Lacibacter sediminis: one gene and its partner. The protein of the gene in region 1 interacts with the protein of each later gene in a pairwise test. Links are inferred from orthologs where the notes say so. Each region holds a gene or a part of one and is shown on either strand. Other genes may lie near its edges. The genes, in order: H4075_RS08510 and H4075_RS06050.

What was found.
Region 2: the proteins of H4075_RS08510 (region 1) and H4075_RS06050 interact in binary tests that used the Escherichia coli proteins (3 or more experiments, as listed by UniProt). The link is inferred for Lacibacter sediminis from one-to-one orthologs.

The regions. Positions count from the first base shown.
Region 1 is NZ_CP060007.1:1,978,127-1,988,942, reverse strand. The notes cover bases 3,495-6,448. They hold H4075_RS08510 (MOSC domain-containing protein), read right to left. Parts: upstream 5,434-6,448; coding sequence 4,555-5,433; downstream 3,495-4,554. Other genes in these bases: H4075_RS08495 (rubredoxin), read right to left, coding at 6,390-6,448; mobA (molybdenum cofactor guanylyltransferase), read left to right, coding at 5,820-6,404; H4075_RS08505 (SelT/SelW/SelH family protein), read left to right, coding at 5,508-5,807; moaA (GTP 3',8-cyclase MoaA), read right to left, coding at 3,550-4,530. In the rest of the region: H4075_RS08535 (aldo/keto reductase), read right to left, coding at 1-932; H4075_RS08530 (nuclear transport factor 2 family protein), read right to left, coding at 954-1,418; H4075_RS08525 (aldo/keto reductase), read right to left, coding at 1,434-2,411; H4075_RS08520 (helix-turn-helix domain-containing protein), read left to right, coding at 2,565-3,461; more of H4075_RS08495, read right to left, coding at 6,449-7,886; H4075_RS08490 (nitrate reductase), read right to left, coding at 7,883-10,816.
Region 2 is NZ_CP060007.1:1,384,842-1,395,639, reverse strand. What follows is about bases 7,327-10,262. They hold H4075_RS06050 (diflavin oxidoreductase), read right to left. Parts: upstream 9,686-10,262; coding sequence 7,967-9,685; downstream 7,327-7,966. Other genes in these bases: cobA (uroporphyrinogen-III C-methyltransferase), read right to left, coding at 9,694-10,262; cysI (assimilatory sulfite reductase (NADPH) hemoprotein subunit), read right to left, coding at 7,327-7,863. In the rest of the region: H4075_RS06080 (O-succinylhomoserine sulfhydrylase), read right to left, coding at 1-317; H4075_RS06075 (DUF2490 domain-containing protein), read right to left, coding at 443-1,198; H4075_RS06070 (TonB-dependent receptor), read right to left, coding at 1,214-3,799; H4075_RS06065 (TSUP family transporter), read right to left, coding at 4,025-5,512; H4075_RS06060 (DUF2490 domain-containing protein), read right to left, coding at 5,496-6,176; more of cysI, read right to left, coding at 6,181-7,326; more of cobA, read right to left, coding at 10,263-10,503; H4075_RS06040 (sulfate adenylyltransferase subunit 1), read right to left, coding at 10,573-10,798. UniProt on the Escherichia coli protein: Component of the sulfite reductase complex that catalyzes the 6-electron reduction of sulfite to sulfide. This is one of several activities required for the biosynthesis of L-cysteine from sulfate.

The DNA of each region.
Region 1 (10,816 bases):
ACGGTGATTCTCGAAAGTGCATCAATTATATCGCTAAGATTTTCCTTGCTGAGTACAACATCAGTTGATGCAATATTTTCTTCCAGGCGATGCAATTTTGTTGTACCAGGAATGGGAACGATCCATGGCTTTTGCACCAACAACCATGCTAAAGCAATTTGTGCAGGAGTTGCGTTCATATTCTTCGCTATGCGGCCAAGCAGATCGATCAAAGCAAAGTTTGCTTTCCGGTTCTCTTCTGAAAAACGGGGTACCGTGTTTCTGAAATCAGTTGCACCGAATGTTGTATTCTCATCGATCTTACCTGTAAGAAATCCTTTGCCTAACGGACTGAAAGGGACAAAGCCAATACCTAATTCTTCCAATGTTGGCAATATTTCATCTTCAGGTTCACGCCACCATAATGAATATTCACTTTGCAGTGCCGTAACCGGTTGCACAGCATGTGCTTTGCGAATTGTTTGCACACCTGCTTCAGATAATCCAAAATGCTTCACCTTACCTTCTTTTATTAATTCCTTCACAGTACCTGCTACATCTTCAATAGGAACTGCGGGGTCAACACGATGCTGATAAAACAAATCAATCACATCTGTCCTCAACCGTTTTAATGATGCTTCTGCTACAGCCCTGATATTTTCAGGACGACTATCCACACCAGGAGTTGTTCCAGTCTTGAATCCAAACTTGGTTGCAATCACAACGTTTTTCCGAAACGGCTCTAATGCCTCACCAACCAATTCTTCATTCGTGAAAGGGCCATAAATTTCAGCCGTATCGAAGAACGTAACTCCTTTTTCGTAAGCGGCTCGTATAAGCTTTATTGCTTCTGATTTATCCATCACATTGCCATAACCAAAACTGATGCCCATACAACCTAAACCCAATGCGGAAACTTCCAATCCGCTATCACCTAATATTCTCTTTTGCATATTTTTTTATTTATGATTTTCTTAAAAAGTGGTAGCCACGGATTTCAGGATAATCCATTTGCCGTTACGTTTTTCAAGCTGCATCGTTTGTTGCAGTCGCCAGTTATTTCTTGATCCCCAAATTCTTGCATCTAAAATATTCTGACCAACAAATGTGCCTTTGTTTCCGTCAATCTCTACTGACGTTTTCACCTCTTTATATGAATAGTATTTCATTCGCTCAGTTTCAATTTCGGAGAACCATTCCTTTTTTGACTGTACATATCCTGTGATATGTGTGAGTGTAAAATTTTTATCTACAATCTTATTCATTGCAGCAATATTCTTTTCAATCATCAACTCTGTCAGTTGGCGAGCCACTTCAAGAACTGATGATTTATCTGTTTCTGTTTCCATTTCTACTTGTTTTTGCGGTTTTGTTTGCGAACAAGCCACTGTTGCATTTAATAGAAAAGTTAGAATCAATAATTGCAAGAGAAGTTTCATTCTTCTTAGTTTTATTTATTCTTCTGACAAACCCAGTAATCCTTCATTCAATCTTGCTCCCTGAAAAGTAATAGTTGCCAATCCGTTATTGATCTCCTCCAGGTCGCTTGAAGAAAGTTCTAAAGCAACTGACTTAATATTGTCATCTAAATATTCAATTTTGTCCATTCCCGGAATAGGTACGATAAATGGTTTTTGAGCTAACAACCATGCCAATGCAATTTGAACCGGAGTAGCATTTTTTCGATTGGCAATTTTGGTAAGCAAGTCTACCACCGGCATATTGGCTCTGATGGCTTCGGGTGTAAAACGGGGAAAGACAGCCCTTAGATCAGTATCACTGTCAAACTTAGTATCTGGAGTAATTTTTCCAGTTAAGAAACCTGTTCCAATGGGTGCCCATGGCACAAAACCAATTCCTAATTCCTCACAAAGCGGTAGCACTTCAGCTTCTGGTTCCCTTGTCCAAACCGAATATTGATTTTGAACTGCTGAAACTTGTTGAACATTATGAGCACGGCGAATTGTATTTACTCCGGCTTCGGAAAGGCCAAAGTGTTTTACTTTTCCTTCCTGTATTAACTCTTTTACTGTTCCTGCAACATCTTCAATCGGCACATTTGGGTCAACACGATGTTGGTACAATAAATCAATATAATCTGTTCGTAATCTTTTTAAAGAAGCCTCTACCACTTTTCTGATATGTGTTGGTTGGCTGTTAATTCCTGTGTCGGAAATCATTCCAAATTTTGTCGCAATAACCACCTCTTTACGCATAGGTTGCAATGCTGCGCCTACCAGTTCTTCATTTGTGTAAGGGCCATAGGCTTCTGCCGTATCAAAAAAGGTAATGCCCTTTTCGTAAGCACTACGAATCACGCTGATTCCTTCATTTATATCAGCAGCTTTGCCTGTGCCAAAACTCAGGTTCATACAACCCATTCCTAAGGCTGAAACTTCTAATCCGCTGTTACCCAATGTTCGCTTTTTCATATCTTTTCTTTTTTGTTTTACAAAGGTGAGTCGAATATCTCGCCTATAGGTTATACAGATTACTGTTTCACCTACCAAGATTACTGTTTTGCATGTGGTGGTTGGGTAACAGATGAGGAAAGCTGTAGCTTTGATAGCGTAAAACGTTTTGCTATGAATGAGATGCGAAGATTTGAAACCATCAACGATTATAATGTTTTCAACAACAACGAAACACGGCATCCGCTGGTGAGTGTGGTTGATCTATCGAAAGCGGCTCCACGCCAGGGCTCCCGTATGTACTTTGGGTTTTACACCATCTTTTTAAAAGATGTGAAGTGTGGTGACTTGGTGTATGGCCGACATACCTACGATTACCAGGAAGGCACATTGGTTTTTCTTGCGCCGGGACAAGTGGCAGGTGTAAACAGCAATGGCGAAACGTATCAACCAAAAGGATATGCATTGGTGTTTCATCCTGATTTAATACACGGCACTTCGTTAGGAAGGCATATACAGGATTATAGTTTTTTTGGTTATCAATCGAACGAGGCATTGCATTTATCAGAACGTGAACGGAAAATCATTCTCGATTGTTTTTCTAAAATTGAACACGAATTAGAACAAAGTATTGACAAACACAGTAAGCGATTGATCGTATCGAATATTGAATTGTTTTTAGATTATTGTCTGCGTTTTTACGATCGCCAGTTTATTACACGTGACAATCCGCATAAAGGCATCCTGGAGAAATTTGAAAATTTAGTGAACGAGTATTTCCAGTCAGATAAACCACAAACCATCGGCTTGCCTTCTGTAGCTTACTGTGCAGGTGAATTGAATTTATCAGCCAATTATTTTGGCGACCTCATCAAAAAAGAAACCGGTAAGACAGCACAGGAATACATTCAATCGAAGATGATTGACATCGCTAAAGAAAAAATATTTGATCACAGCAAATCAGTCAGTGAAATAGCGTATGAATTAGGATTTAAATATCCGCAACATTTTACACGACTGTTTAAACAACGTGTTGGGCAATCGCCGAATGAGTATCGAAATCTGAATTAAGTTTATTTAACGTTTTCCGTCCGACGAGGGCGTCTGACGTGGTGGGCTTCTTACTTCGTACTTCTAACTTCCGACTTCGTACTTGTTTTTATCCTCCAATCCCAATCATACTTCTGTTGTGAATGGTTTCTGCGTTGATGTGCTCAAAGTCGGCAGTGAATTGGCCGCCGAGTTCTTTTGCTTTGGCTGCTATATTTTGTTTGATGAGTTCGGTTACATCTTCACCGCTGCGTAATGCAGCCAACAGATCCATTTCCTTTTCTGCAAACAAACAATTTTTCATTTTACCATCTGCTGTTAAACGCATGCGGTTGCAGCTGCTGCAGAAAGGAGCACTCATGGTACTGATCACAGAAAATGTTCCTGTATGACCGGGAACGATATAGCCTTTTGCAGTATCATGTTCTTCATTCTTCAGTGGAAGAAAAGAATATTGTTGTTCTACTACCTGTAAAATCTGTTGCCAGGTGAATACCTGGTTGCTTGTCCATTGGTTACCGCTGAACGGCATAAACTCAATAAAGCGAACATGCACAGGCGTATCTTTTGTCCATGCAATAAAATCATTGATCTCCCCATCGTTCAGTCCTTTCATTACCACCACATTTACTTTTACATGAAAGTTACGGTTGATGAGTAACTGAATATTATCCATGACTTTTTGAAACTGATCTCTCCTGGTGAGATGCTGAAAAGTTGCTGCTTGTAATGTATCAAGACTCACATTGAGCGAACGCACTCCTGCTTCTTCCAGCAAATCTACAAACTCATGTAATCTTGTACCATTGGTAGTGAGTGTAAGTTTAACGGGCAATTTTGATAAGCGAAGAATAATATCGGCTGCATCTTTTCGTACTAATGGCTCGCCGCCGGTTAAGCGGATTTTATTAACGCCAAGGCGTACAAATGTTTTTGCCAGCGATTCAATTTCGTCTGCCTGCATCAGGCTTGCCTGCTTTGTAAATTCATAATCCTCTTCCGGCATACAATAAAAGCAACGCAGGTTGCAGTTATCGGTTAACGATATCCGTAAATAATTATGTACCCTGTTATATTGATCGATCAACATGTTGTTCTTTTTATTGAGAGATGATCAGGCATTCAACTGCAATGCTTCTTTTGTCTCCACCACTTTCAACTCATCTCCCACTTTTATAGTTCCTTCGTTCTTGTATAAAATATTCTGTCCGAAATACACTTTATTGTTTCCTGTTCTGTAAGTTGACAATGTTTTCAATGGCTCCTTGGAAGTAATGCCGGTTTCCTGGTCGGTGGTTGTTACCACACATCTTGCACAGGGTTTCACCGCATAAAATGTTATTCCATTAATGTGAAACTCTCTCATCGTATCTTCTTCAAATGCCGTTCCGTCAGTAAACACAATATTCGGACGAAAGCGATTCATCGGCACAGGTTTTTCCAAGCGGCTGTTCAAATCATCCAACGATGCCTGCCCGATCATCAACACAGGAAATGCATCGGAGAAACCGGTGATCTCATGATTGAATGCATACTCTGTATCCACTTTTCGTTTGCTCACATCCGGCATATACACCAGTTTACAGGACATATTTAACTTCTGCGTAAACCATTCATTGACCTCGTTGCTCATCACTAGTGCTTCACACACATCATCCCACACCTGCACATTCACTGTTCCATTTCCTGTTGGGTACAAGTTAACACTGATCTTATCCACTTCATTCCCCTTTTCATAAACGGTTAATTCATTTGCATGAATGGCTGTGCGCAGCAAGGCCATTTTTGAAAATTCCCGTTGGGTTAAAAAGCGATTGTTCTCATCAACCAGCATCCACCGACGGTCGTGTTCAATACCACGATCGGTTAAACGAGCCGAGCTGAGTTCAATACCACCCAACGACTTTATGGGATACACATATAAATGGCTGATCGAAAGCATGCCTAAAATTACAGTATTTGTAAACGACTGCCAGCTTTGGTTTTGCTGCAAAGAATAATTTTTACACGAGTAAAATAACAGTAATTTTATAAGGCTCTTTTATCCCTAATAATCAACTAAACTACATGAAACCTGTTATTGTCATTGAATACTGTCCGAAATGTCATTGGCTCCTGCGTTCTGCTTACATCGCACAGGAATTACTCACGACGTTTGAGAATGAATTGAAGGGCGTTACACTGCAACCTAGTGAAGTAAGCGGCGATTTTCATATTTCCATTGATGGTAAAGAAATTTTCAACCGCAAAACCTATGGTGGCTTTCCTGAGATCAAAGAATTAAAACAGGTGGTGAGAGATATTGTAAGCCCGGGTAAAAGTCTTGGGCATGCTGATACAAAACCTCATCACCAGAGTTCACTCTAATTCATTTTTGTTATGACGGGTATTATACTTTGCGGCGGACAAAGCTCCAGGATGGGCTGCGATAAAGGCTTGTTGAAGCTCGAAGCAAATACATGGGCCCAAACTGCTGTAGATAAACTCAGCATACTCGACATTCCTGTAAAACTTTCTGTGAACAGGCAACAGCTAAATGATTATGCAGAAGTGTTTGCAGCAGATGATCTGTTTGTTGATGCTGCTTCGTTGCAATTGCATGGACCATTGCTGGGTGTGTTGAGTGCGCATTTGCAGTATAACACAGAAGACCTGTTTGTATTTGCCTGCGATATGCCGTTGATGGAACCACTATTGATCAAAGAACTTTCTGCGGCTTATAAACAAAACCCGGGTTACAATGCATATGTGTTTATGAACGATCATGAACCTGAGCCATTGTGTGCCATCTATACCGCAAAGGGACTTGCCACTATTTTTGATATGCTGCAAAATGGCTCGTTAACAAGGCACAGCATGAAGTTTATGCTTGATCATTTAACCGTGTTCAGCATTCAATTGAACGATGCTCAGAAAACCTGCTTTCGTAATTTTAATGCACATGCTGAGTTAAACGGTTTGTAAACCCAGTTTCGATTTTTCAATTTTTGTAAAACTTTCTTTGCCTGCATCACATAAAGGGCAACAATAATCTGCCGGCAGTGATTCGAATGATACACCTGCTGCAATATTGTTTTCAGGTTCGCCCACTGTTTCATCATACACCGTTAAGCAATCAGTACATTGATAAACATATTGTGCTGCGGGTTTCTTCTCCACTTCTTTTTTAACCGGTAACACTTTTTCTACAAGAGCGAGCTTGCCTTCACGGTTCTGGTAAAATGCATTCACCGAACGACGCAATTGTTCTGAGAGTAAGAATTTTGGATTATTGCTGCTAAACACAAATCCCGTTCGTGCATTAGGATTAAAATCGTTTGCACAAAGAATATCATATACATAAAACAATTCCCAACCGAATAGTTTTAACAACGGTTTGCGTTTCACCAGTATACTACTGAACACTTCGCTCTTGCTTCTTGTTTTGATACCAAAGCAAAGACCAAATGTGCGGGTGTCTTCATTATTCAATTGCTTCACCAAATAGTTTTTCAATGCCAATCCTTCACGGCAATCATCTTCCACCTGGAAATTTAATTCGTTAGCTGCATGTCGAACATTAAGATGATATTTATCCAGCAACAAACTCCACTTAAGTTTATCTTTTTCGTCAATTCCTTTTACAATTATACTTTTCCATGGTGTTGAACACAATTGCCCGATCTTGGTTTCCAAACAAAGCTTGCACACTTCTTTCAGGAAATCAACACTGAACAACTCATCACGCCTGTACACACCCATCCAGTATTTATTATTGTTGTACCTGTTGAAACCTTCGTAATAAGGAAGATTGAATGCAGGTAATTGCACGGGCTTTTCGACAGGTTTTGTAATATAACGATCAGTGTGTACCAGCTTCATCAATGTTTCGCCTTGCGCTTCGGTATTATCTGAGAAACGATCACGATGATCAAGAATGATCTCTTCAATTTCCTTCGACACTTTTGCAACATCATTGGTGTACACCAGCTGATTCCATTCGAAAATGATATTCGTCTTGGGAAAACGAATGAACAAATGCCAAAAATGTGCAGACTCCTTTGCAGCCACCCAGTTGATATTACCGGTAAGCATGGGCGTGAAACTCTGGTTACTGTCGCTTACATTTATTTTTAACGTTGGCTGATAATCGATACCATCAAAAATATCTTTGTACACACCTTCGCTCAACCAGGTGTTATTGATGAAAATTTCTTCTGCAGGATATGAGCTGACGATGTTTGGAAATTGCACCGTCCCTACTTCATAAGCAATATCGATAAGATCCAATTCATCCAAAAACGTTTGCCTGTCTTCAACAGCAACAGTGATCAGCAATTGCTGACGCAAACCAAAACTCACATGACGAACGCCCACTTTGGTAGCAGCGACCAATATATTGTACAGATCACCCGGCGATATAATACCGCCACGGAAATTGATCTTTATGGTTGAACTGTTTTTCATTTTTCTACCAGTGATGTTTCTTTTAGATTTGAATGAAGGTTGTTTTCAAGGATCGTTTTTACTTCGGGCCTGCAACTGCCACAACCCATACCTGCACCTGTGAGTTGACATAACTGCAAATGATCTTTACAACCTTCGTTTATTTTGTTGATGAGATTTCCTTCACCTACATTGTTACAACTGCACACCAGTTTTCCAATGACAGGTTCCGGTGCTTTACCTGAACGTAATAACTGTAAACGTTTTTCACTCAACTCCATTTTTTGTTCAATGAGGTTGCGGTATTCAAGGAATTCGCTTTTATCACCAATTAAAATAGCACCGATCAAACGATCATTGTGAATGATACATTTTTTGTAATAGCGTTTGGCTTTATCAATAAACACCACTTCTTCGTAAGCAGGATCATCCGGACATTCCACTTCACCCAATGAACAAAGTTCTGTGCCATGCATTTTCAAAATATTCATGAGCAAAGAACCTGAATAGTAGTTGGAAATATCGCCACCTAGATAGCGTGCGACAATTTCTGCCTGTTGTTCAGCTGCAGCAGTAATACCATAAAGAAAACCTTTGAACTCTGCAATTTCACCAATGGCAAATACAGCTGGATCATTTGTTTGCAGGTATTCATCCACCACAACTCCACGCTTACAATCAATACCGGCTGCTTTTGCAATTTCAATATTCGGCACAGTGCCAATTGCAATTACAATCGCCTGGCAATCGATCATCAAACCACTCTTTAAACGAATACCGGTAACTGTTGTATCACCAAGAAAACGTTCGATCTCATCGTTGTAATAAATATCAACTCCTTTATCGGTTAACTCTTCATGCAGCAACTGGCTTCCCAACGGATCAAGCTGACGATCCATTAAACGGGAGATACGTTGCACAATGGTTACTTCCACTCCTACTTCACGAAGTGATGCAGCCAATTCAATACCCAGCAAACCACCGCCAACGATCACTACTTTTCCCTTTGCAGGATCAACATGATACTTGAAATTATCCGCATCAGTTCTGCTACGCATGGTAAAGATGCCCTGCATCGCAGGCACATCACGCAACATCGCTGCACGGCTGCCTGTTGCCAATAACAACACATCGTAGTGATGAATATTTCCTTTACTATCGGTTACTGTTTTTTGTTCCCTGTTAATTTCAGCAATGCTTACACCACGATGCAGTTTAATATTGTAATCATATTCTTCTGCATCAGTCATTTTCACCAGGTTCTGCCATTGCAGCGTACCACTGATATAATCGGGCAACAATACACGATTATAAAACGGAAAATCTTCTTTGCTGAAAATCTCTATTTCATCATCTGTATTGATCATGCGGTAGCTGCGTACAAAACCACAGGCACCTGCGCCGGCACCAACAACAATTATTTTTTGTTTTGCCTTCTTATGAAGTTTCACTTCAACAGCAGAGAATTTAAAGTCGGGTTCTTTACTTTTCGGATCAACTAAATTATTGGTGAGGTTATTCGCCCTGTTCAAATCACTGTTCAATACTTTACCCCAATGCATCGGCAAAAACACAACCCCTTTCTTAATATCGGTTGTGAATTTTGCTTTCACTCTTACATTACCTCTGCCATTAAAAATTTCAACGAGATCATTTTCTTTAATGGAACGTTCAGCCGCATCATCAGGATGTATTTCCAAAAACGATTCTGAAATATGCTTGTTGAGTTTATTTACTTTTCCTGTTTTGCTCATGGTATGCCACTGATCACGGATGCGACCTGTTGTTAACACCAATGGAAAATCTGGACTTAATTTTTCTGATTGATTCTCATCATTGAACGAATGAATGATGGCTCTTTGCGAAGGCGTATGAAATTTACGATCAGTGAACAATCGCTTTGTACCATAGCTTTCTGATGAAGAAGTATACGGCCATTGAACCGAACGTTTCTCTTTCAGAACTTCATAACTCAATCCGCTCATGTCGATATTGGTACCGGCAGTGAGTGCAACATGTTCTGCAAAAATTTCGGAGAAGCTGTTGTAATCAAAACCTTTGAAGCCCATCTTTTTTGCAAAGCGGCAAATGATCTCAGCATCGGGCAAGGCTTCCCCCGGTGCATCTATAATTTTATTCAAGTAGCTGATGCGCCGCTCTGCATTCGTCATGGTACCTTCTTTTTCGGTCCATGATGCTGCTGGTAACAGCACATCGGCATACCTGATTGTCTCGGGGCGATTGCTGATGTCTTGTACTACTACAAACTTTGCTTTCTTCAATCCTTCTTCAGCCATGCGCACATCAGGCAAACTGATCAGTGGATTGGTGCAAAGGATCCAGATGGCTTTTAACCGTCCATCATTCAACGCTTCAAACATTTCTGTAGCAGTAAGACCTGGCTTCGCAGCGATCGTTCCCGGGGCAACACCCCAGAAATTTTCTACTGCAGCACGATGTTCGGGATTTAAAAGGTCACGATGGGCAGGTAATAAATTCGACAAGCCACCTACTTCTCTTCCACCCATCGCATTTGGCTGACCTGTTAACGATAACGGACCAGAGCCTGGTTTTCCTATATGTCCAGTAATTAAATTTAAGTTGATGAGTGAAAGGTTTTTGTTTACACCAATTACACTTTGGTTCAAGCCCATCGTCCACATGCTGATGAAACCTTTCGCTTTACCAATATAAGAAGCTGCTAATCGAATATCTTTTTCATCAACACCGCAAATGATCGCTGCTTCTGCAATGGTTCGTTCAAAAACAGTATCACGGTATTTTTCAAAGCCTTCTGCATGATTAGCAATAAAGTCGAGATCAATATCGCCGTTCTCGATCAACACTCTTCCTATTGCATGATGCAGCGTTATATCCGTTCCCGGATTTAATTGCAGATGCACATTGGCAATGGAGCATGTTTGAGTTTTACGTGGATCGCTGACAATGAT
Region 2 (10,798 bases), 600 kb from region 1 along the record:
GCAGAAATGATATGATCACCTTTACTTAAGAATGTCATGAAGGTTGAAAACACTGCAGCCATACCGGTGCCTGTTGCAATACCAGCTTCCGCACCTTCAAGCGCCGCTATCTTATCAATAAATTCGTCAACCGTTGGATTTGAAAAACGGGAATAGATATTTACATCAAGGCTGTCATTTGAAAAAGCAGCCGCCATATCCTCTGCACTATCGTACACAAAACTGCTGGTTAAAAACAAAGGCGTGCTGTGTTCCTTCTCGTTGGTACGGTTCATTTGTAACCGGATGGCGTCCGTTTGTGGATGATACTTACTCATATCTTTATTGTTCGTCTGAATGAGCTGCGAAGTTACGGGGAAACCTTTTTGAGACATCAGAAAGATCGCATTCTACGCAACGGTTTTACCATTTTCTTACGAACGAATGGAAGCATTCAAAAATATCAGTGTTGTGTGCTTTTTCTTAAATCAAGATTGTGGAAATAAAAGACCCGTGCTGCATGCGTACTTCTGTATTGATTGCCTGCTGCCAGTTGCTGATATATATTCATGTAGCCAAACTGAAGGTTATCGTGTTTGTTTACATGATAATGAAAGCCTGCAAAAAACCTATTTTGATCATACACATTATATACAATCTGCTTTCCAAAATTTACAAACACTTCATTGCTTAACACAAATGAAAAGGTATTTGGTTGAAACCGTTTTTTACTGAGCGGGAATTGGGACAGAATATTATATCGAAGTCTGAAGTTGAAATTATACCCGTCTGCCAGCTCATCATTATTCTTAATTTTCCTGCGGTAACGTTCTTCTAACCGGAACCACTGCATCAATTTTAATTTCGGATATTTTGTATGCCATTGAATCTGTTGCCAAGGCCTGTGTTCAGGCTGAGAAATGTTCTTATGATTTTCAGCTGGAAAATGATTGATATAAGCGTACCCTGCTGTCAGCTTTGCATCATCGTTTAAATAATAGGTTAAACCCAAACGAACAATGCCTTGTGACAAATTATTAAAATAGTTGTCCTTTGTACGCAGATGTACATCAGCCCACAAACCCCATTTATCAGTTAAACGTGTTTGATTAAAATAACCTGTCCATATCTGCCTCACATCAGTTGTAGTTTTTGATTGAGCCATAATTGAGTGTGAACTCAACAACATCAGCAGTAATGGAAAGTATTTTCTTTTCATTTGCTTTTGGTTTTATTAAAGTGAGTAACGTAATGTTACACCATATGTAGCCTGATCTCCCAAAACACCTGCATAATGTCCTGCATTACCACCTGCAGGCAAGAGTTGTTCGTAATAGTTTTTATTGAAAATATTTCTACCCCAGATAAAAGCTGAAAAACCGGTATTCGTTGCACGAAAGCCTACTCTTCCATTCACCAGCGTATAACCATCAATATTCAAATAAGCCGATGGAGACGGGCTTGAAGAAAACGATGAGCGATAAAAGCTTTCCAATGCAATAAAGAATTTTGCCGGTTTATTTAAGAAAGCTGATGCAGTACTAAACTCACCACCTAATGATCCCGACCACTTTGAAATACCGGGAAGCACGCCGCCGGAAATATCTTTGAATGCTTTCTGCACGCCATTTTCTGTCAACCCTGTTTCTTCCAATGGAAGCGGTGCATTTGTAAACTTCACATACTTTGCATCTGTATAAGCCAACGCTCCATAGAATAAGAAATGGTTATTGACTTTATAATTCGCATCAACCTCAACACCTTTTACATTTACTTCTTCTGCATTGGCAATATAGCCACGGTTAACACCTAACTCAGCCGATTGAACATTCGTTTGATAGTTTTTAATGTTGGTGTTATGGTATATCAGATTGAAAATAAAATTGTCAGTTGGATTTGTCTTCACACCCACTTCATAATGTCTTACATCCTCTGGCTTTATTACTGCCAGATCAGTTGCTGCCTGACCATTAACCGTTGGTAAACCAGCAACGTTAACACCAACAGGTTTAAAGCTCGTTGAATAAGTTGCAAACGCATTGATATATTTATTCGCTCTGTAAGATAATGTAAGCTGATAGGTGAGATTATTCTCATCGGCATTCGCAACATACGATTGACTTGTATAAACGCCGTTCTTAAATCCTTGTAAGGTTGTTTTTTGAGCAGTTGTACCATTATAGCTCGCAGTATCAAGTCCACCTGCTGCTACACGATTGTAAACAACATCTTTCTTATCGTAGTTATAACGTAAACCCGGCAAAATGTGAAAACCTTCTGCAACTTCCCAATCAATATTGGCGAACGCTGCTGCACTTTTCGATTTGATAGAAGCCTTTGTATAAATTCCAAAACCTTCAAAAAGTCCGGGAGTTTGCCAGAGATTACTTGTTGAGCTTTGTGAAAAACGCCATTGATCTTTTCCTGATTCTTCTGTACCATTGATCTTCACTTCCTGATCAATATAAAACAAACCAACAACACCACTCAAGCGTGAAGATAACTGACCTGCATAACGAATTTCCTGCGACCAGTTTTGATGCTTGGCCGGGTTTTGAGATTTCGCCAATGCCTGCAAACCTGTAAAGTCTCTGTCATTGGAGGGATCCCAATTCCAGTAACGCCATGCAGTAGTTGCAGTAAGCGTACCGGGGCCTAATTTCTGTTCAATATTCAATGATGCACCGCCTAAATCGTTACCTGAATTCCAGGGAACATCATGATCGATTTTACGATCGAACGCATTCGTGCTTGGCAGTGTATAATTAAGATCAGCAATGATTGCATTGAACTGACGGTAAGCTGCACGCTTTGTTTGTACCACACCTGCTACTACTTGCGCATAACCATCAGGACGCTGACGGGATAAATCACCCGCAACTGTGATGGAAGTGTTGACTGAAGGTTTGAATAATAATTGACCACGCAAACCGAGGTTATTAATATCGTTCGTGTACTTTCCTGTGCGTACATTTTCAATTAATCCATTACGTTGCGTACCGGAGAAAGAAAGACGTCCTGCAATTTTTTTACTTAATGCACCTGTAATAGAACTTTTAGCTTGTATATAACCATAGTTACCATAGCTCACTTCAAAATTTGCACCGGGATTAAAACTTGGTTTACGTGTTGTGATGTTGAATGCACCGGAAGTGGTGTTTTTTCCAAATAATGTTCCCTGTGGACCACGCAATACTTCGATCTGCTCGATGTCAATAAAATCAAGTGTTGCTGCTGCAGGTCTTGCAAAATATACACCGTCAACATAAAAACCAACACCAGGATCAAGACCATCATTGGTAAGACCAAATGGTGATCCAAGACCACGGATATTGATACCAGTGTTACGTGGATTGGATGTGTAAAGCTGCACACTTGGTATGAGTTCTTTCAAGCGGTTAACGTTAAATGCACCTGCATTTTCAATTTGTGCACCACCTACTACAGAAATAGCAATCGGAACATTCTGTGCTGTCTCAATACGACGGCGTGAAGTAATCACTACCTCCGACAATTGATTGTTGTCAATTAAAACAATATTTAATTCAGCTTCCTTTAGCTCTGTGATCTCAACTTCGCTTGGGTAATACCCGGCTGAGGAAATAAGCAACGTAAAAGGCAATTCTTTTGGCGCAGGAATACTAAACTGTCCTTTGCCATCAGCAACAGCATTGATCACTGTTCCTTTTACTTTAATACTGGCAGCCTCCACCGGCTGTCCTTTACCATCTTTTATAATTCCTTTTAATGCAGTTTGACCAAATGAAACCTGCGTCAGTGCAGTTAGCAATAAAACAAAAAGAAAACGCTTTCCCATCATGATTAGTTTTTAGAAATAAAGAGTTATATCGCCTGTATGGCGAAAAGAATGAATAGTTATATGGAGGAGCAAATGATCAACAGGTACACATACAACATCGTGTAGCAGATGCGAATCGCATGATCATATGAATGTGGAGATGATTGATTTGTTTCATTTACCCTACAAATTTAGTAGGGTAATATTAATCTACCAAAAAGATAGACTTTTATTTTAAAAAAAAGCCTAAAAGGCTTTTACCAAAATCCGGAGACTCCAGATAATAACAAGGATACCTAAAAGAATATAAGCCGTTTTCTTTGGCATTTTACCGGTAAGCTTTGCCGCAATGGGAGCTGCAACAAAACCGCCGATCAATAATGCTGCAATTACCTGCCAATGGCTTACGCCCAATAATGTAAAAAACGTAAAGGCACTTGCAAGTGTAACAAAGAATTCAGTCAAACTTACAGAACCAATAACATACTTCGGGCTACGTCCTTTATTGATGAGTGTAGTAGTTACCAAAGGACCCCAGCCTCCGCCGCCAAATGAATCGAGAAAACCACCGGCACCTGCGAGTGCGCTATAGTGTTTAAATTTTTTTTGTTGACGCTGTTCACGAAATGCATTGATCAAAAACTTGATACCAAGAAACATGGTATAGCAGGCAAGAACAGCTCTTAACCAGACAGCATCTGCATTTCCCAGCCATGTAAGCAAAATAGCACCGAGGATTGCACCGATGACACCCGGTATTACCAGGGCTTTAAATAATTTTTTATTTACGTTCCCAAACTTGTAGTGACTGTAGCCTGATGCTGCACTTGAAAATACTTCTGCTGTGTGCACAGCTCCGCTGATTGTTGCCGGACTAACACCCGCAGATAATAATACCGTTGCACTCGTAACACCATAACCCATACCCAATGCACCATCAACCAACTGTGCAAGGAAACCTGCCAGCACCAGCCAATGGAAATTCTTATCAAGTGTCTTGTACCAGGCAACAGTGTCAGTTGCAATTTGCCCGAAGGGAATGTAGGAGAAAATAAAATGACCGATCAACATAAACGCAAAGGCGATCAATGAATAAGTGGCTATTTTTTTCCACTGACGCTCGGTGCCGATACGATCTTTTTCAACCAGCACTTTGGTTATAGAATTCAGCTTCTTAACCTTGTATTCAAAATTGCCATTTAACTTATTTCTTACATGATGGAGATTCTCGATCACCTCATCCAGTTCACCAGGCAATGCGTCATTTAATACTTCCTTAATCCGCTTGGCAACCGTTGGTGATTTACCGTTTGTGGATATGGCTACCTTCAAATTTCCTTTTTGCACAATGCTGCCTAAATAAAAATCGCATAGGTCAGGTGTATCAGCAACGTTCACTAACAGACCTTTTTCTTTTGCCAATACTCTTACTTCTTCATGCAGTTTTCGATTATCTGTTGCAAGAATAACAATGTCTTTATTTTCAAGATCAGCCGCTTCAAATTCACGTTGAACGATAACTGATGCCGGATGCTTAAATACTAATTTCCTTACTTCATCTTTTACAATTGGAGCTACGATCGTAATGCTTGCTTCCGGTGAATTTGCAAGCAACGAATGCAGTTTCTCTAAACCTACATTCCCAGCCCCAACAAGCAGGATACGCAATTCCTCCAGCTTCAGGAAAACAGGATAGAGCCTGTTCTTTTTATCTGCATCAGTTCTTGTTTCCATCTGCTGTGATTGTTTTTTGAAATAAGAGTGCCAAAATATGTTGTGATCCTGTCGGGCGTTGCTGCCAGATATAAACGGCCTGCAATTGTACGTGTTTTTTTAAATCATGCCCCAACGAAACCAAGGTTCTGTTTTGATTATATAAAAATTGCTTCTGCTGTAACTGGCGCATGTACTCATCTGCCACCTGAACCGTCCATTTTTCTGCAAACCGTTTTGTAAGACCGACACGGTAACGCAATCTTAATGCTTTATAGGCATCCCTCGTACTTACCTCTTCAAAAAAACGTTCTTCAGCTCTGAACCGATTCTGGAGACTGAAACCATTTTTCCATTCATACTGGTGATTTACTTCCTGCCATGCCCTGTATTCATTTCCAAATTCATGATCGGCTTTGTTATACGATATCCTTGTTGAAAAAAAAGCCGCACCAGCCGCAGCATGCCATTTCGTTGAAAATATTTTCCGGATACCGGTACGATAAAGATATTGATGCGGAATAAGATTTACACCGTTTGTTCTGTAGCCCGCATCATTATGCCATTGCCACTGATTTTGAAAAGCAACGGTAACATTTGCACCCACCCACAACTCAGCAGGTGGCGTTTGCGTGTAAGCTCTTGCTGAAAGCGCAACTAATCCTATCGTAAGCAATTTGTTCAAGCGATTAATTCAGTATCCATTTACGTTGTGAAAAATCGCCAAACGTTTCGCCGCTGTTGCGTTCTTTTGAATATACTTCAAACAACTCATCAAGTGTCGTTAGTATTTCTTCTTCGTTCAAACTGTCTTTATATTTTGTATTCAAGCGCTCTCCTTCCCTGTCACCGCCAATATGCAAATTGTACTGACCATAAGCTGTTCCCACAAACCCGATCTCTGCAGCGGGTGAACGTCCGCAACCATTAGGGCAACCGGTCATCCGCAGAATAATTTCATCATCCTGCAAGCCATGCTTGGAAAGCAGTGGCTCGATCTTATCAATGAGCGTTGGTAAATAACGTTGTGCTTCTGCTAGCGCCAACGGACAAGTATTAAAAGCTACACAAGCCATTGCATTCTTACGAAGTGCTCCTGCATTAGCAGTATGTTCATCCAGTTTAAATTCTTTCAACAATTTTTCAATGGCTGGTTTATCTGCTTCCAACACATCTGAAATGATCACATTCTGGTTACCTGTGAAACGGAAATTTGCTTTTCCTGTTTTTGCAATTTCAAGCAAAGCTGTTTTCATTGCCACCTGTTCGTCATCCAGCACACGACCATTTTCTACAAACAAGGTGAAATACCATTTGCCCTGGTGATTCTTTTTCCAACCATAATGATCTTTACGTGAAGTAAAGCTGTAAGGTTTTATTTCACCCAGTTCAAAGCCACAACGTTTTTCCAATTCTTCTTTTAATCCTTCAACCGTTAAACGATCGATGGTATATTTCAAACGGGCCAACTTACGATCACTTCTATTTCCATAGTCACGTTGAATCGTGATCATTTCGTACACTGCTTTCAATGTTTGCTCAACAGTTACAAAACCCAATACCGTTGCCAAACGAGCATAGGTGTTCGGGTTACCATGTGTTGAACTTAAACCACCACCTGCAGCAATATTGAAACCAATGAGTTTATTATTTTCTATCACAGCAATAAGACCAACATCATTCGTTAACACATCCACATCATTATTTGGCGGAATAGCAATACCGATCTTGAACTTACGTGGCAAGTAACGATCCTGGTATAATGGATCGTCTTCTGTTTTCTCCACCAGCTTTTCTTCATCAAGCCATATTTCGTAATACGATCTTGTTTTTGGCAATGCCATTACACTGATCTTATCAGCAAAAGCAAATACCTCTTCATGAATTGCTGATTCGTTCGGATGTGCACTGCAGGTAACGTTACGGTTCACATCACCGCAAGCTGCAATAGAATCGAGCTTTGCAATATTGAAATCAGAAATAGTTGGTTTGATATGCGATTTTAAAATACCATGCAACTGCACTGTTTGACGAGTAGTGATTTTGATCGTTCCTGTTGAATGTTCACCTGCCACTTCATGCAGCGCCACCCATTGTTCAGGTGATAAAAAACCGCCGGGCAAACGCAAACGGATCATATACGAAAACAACCATTCCAGTTTTTTTGCAGTCCGCTCTTCTCTCCTGTCACGATCATCCTGTTGGTACATGCCATGAAACTTGATGAGCGATTGATCATCTTCATACAATGCCCCTGTGAGTTGGTTCGTTAAACTTTCTTTCAACGTTCCTCTCAAACCTTCACTTGCAGTTTTGATCCGTTCAACTGGTGACAATGCTACCTTCTCTTTATTTTTTACTTGATCCGCCATTTCAGTGTATAACTTAATACGATTATTATTTTGTTGTCAGCTTTTGTTTTTCATGGCCACATCGTTGTGTCACTCACTTGTGCGTTCCGTTCGTTAATCATCATCAATATACATCCTTTTCATACCTTCCTTCTTTCTTCAATTGCTCCAGGTATTGGTGTGCCTCTTCACTTGTTTTCTTTCCGTGATCCTGGATCACTTGCAACAATGTTTTCTCCACATCTTTACTCATCGGATCTTTTGTACCGCTGATGTAAACAGAGGCACCACCATCGATCCATTGAAAAAACTCAGCAGCCTTTTCTTTGATGCGATGCTGCACATATACTTTCTCCTGCTGATCTCTTGAAAAAGCAAGACTGATATTCGTCAACACACCTGTCTCCACATAATTCTGCATTTCTGTTTGGTAGAGAAAATCAGTTGTGAAATGTTGCTCACCAAAGAAGAACCAGTTTCTTCCGTTTGCTCCGGTTGCATCCCTTTCTGCAAGGAACGATCGGAAAGGAGCTACACCAGTACCGGGGCCGATCATGATCACATCTTTATCAGCAGCAGGTAATTTGAAATTTTTATCCTTGTGCACATAGAATGTAATTGGCGAACCTACCGGCAAATCACCGAGAAACTCGCTGCACAAACCCCAACGTTGTTCATCCTGTGATAAAAATGCATTCTTCGCTACCGTGATATGAATTTCATTTTCACCATGCGCTGCTGGTGAAGAAGACACCGAATACAAACGTGGTGCAATCGGCATTAATATTTTCACCACATCTTCAAACTGAGCTGCATCTTTTACAGGATAAATACGCAAGAGATCAACAAGATCCATTCTTGTATCAGGAATTTCCTGTTGAGTAAGCGTTGCGTATTTTTTGATTGTTGATGTCAACAGGTAACAGATATTCAGATTATGCAACAACAATTCTTTTACTGTTCCTTCTGATTTTGCGGTTACAATCACTTTATCAGCAGCAATACCTGTGAGTGATAAAATACGATCTACTACATCGGCTCTGTTATTTGGAACAATGCCAATTGTATCGCCTGGTTCATATGCAATCGGTTCATCCGTTCCGATTTCAATATGATAGGTTGCTTTTCTTGAACCACGATCGTTTAAATTAATATTCGTCAGAATAGTACCGTGGTAATGTTTTTTTCCTGTTGGTTTTTTAACAGCAGCCGCAGGTTCAACAACAGCTGTAGCAACTGCGGTTTGATTTTCTACAACCTGTAATACTTTATTGAACCATGCTTGTGCATCTTCTTCATAATCCACATCACATTTCTGAATAGGCACTACTTCTTTTGCGCCAAATGCTTTAAAGCGTGCATCAACATCTTCACCTGTTTTGCAAAACATCGGGTAAGACGTGTCGCCCAATGCCAACACACTGAATTTTAAATTTGGAAGCGACAATTCATTTTCATGAATATAATCGTAAAACTTTTTGGCGGGTATTGGTGGTTCACCTTCGCCCTGTGTACTGATCACCACAAAAAAGAATTCTTCTTTTGGAAGATCAGCAACACGGTATTGGCTGAGATCAGTAAGCTTTACAATTACACCATGTTTCTTACCGGCTGCAGCAAGTTGTGTAGCCAGTTTTTTTGAATTGCCTGTTTCAGTGCCAAAAGCAAGTGTGATCTTTTTTGTTGACACTGCTTTATGATCCTGGCCATTTGTATCAGCATTCCCATTCACCTTGCCATTGCTTACAAGGCCTGACAAATAACCATTCACCCAAATCAATTCTTCTTTGGAATAACCTTCAAAAAACTCGTGTAATTTCTTTAATCGTAAATCGCCAATCATAGAATACTTTATTTAACAGTCACTAATTCGTGAAAAACAGAACCAGCTTTGCTGGCCTCGTACCAATTGAATTGTTCATGCAACTTCACCACATCTCCAATAATGACCAGTGAAGGTGAACTGAACTTCTTATCAGCAAAATCGATGGCGCAATTGCTAACTGTTGTTATATGGACTTGTTGAAATTCTGTTGTGGCCTGCTCAATAACCGCAAGCGGCGTGTTTGGTTTTTTAGAATGACGCAACAGCAACTCCGTTAAACCTTCGAGGTTACGTGCAGCCATATAAAACACCAATGTATCGGTTGATGTTGCCCATGCTTTCCATTGATCACGGCTGTAAAAACTACAAGGATTAAATGTGATGAACTGAACCGCTTTGGCATAACCTCTTGCTGTTAACGGAATACCTGCATAAGCCGATGCACCTGAAGCAGCCGTGATGCCGGGAATAATTTCAAACGGAATTTCCGCTTCCTGTAGACTTTGTAACTCATCCAGCACATTGCTGAAGAAAGCCACATCACCACCTTTCAAACGCAAAACTGTCTTACCATTCCTTGCATGACCAACCAACAACTTATTAATATCTTCCTGCGCAACAGATCCGTCATGATAACCTTGCTTACCGGTCATCAATACCAACGCATCAGGCCGTGCATACAAATCAGTGATCTCTGGATTTACCAGTCGATCAACAATAATTACATCTGCTTCTGCCAGACGTTGCTGCAGTTTCACGGTAATGAGATCTGCATCTCCGGGACCTGCTCCTGCAATGATCACTTTGCCGCTTGTTGTATGAAGTTGGTTTGACATGTCGTTTCTTTGTTTTATTATTCTACTCTGCGAGTAGAGTTTTTGATCATAAAAAAACCTTTCGGTTTTTTATTGTATTAAAACTGCCGCCACAGTGCTGTTGCTTGTTTCATCGATCAGGACGGCGTTTCCGTTTTCACTAAGCTTACCGTAAGAATCAAACACAACCGGTGAAGCCGTTTTGATCACAGCTTTTACCACTTCGTTCAATTTCACATTTCCTTCAACGGGTTGCTGCTGCAAACTGTTTACATCCAATTTATATTCTACCTGCTTTACAACAGAACGTACCAAA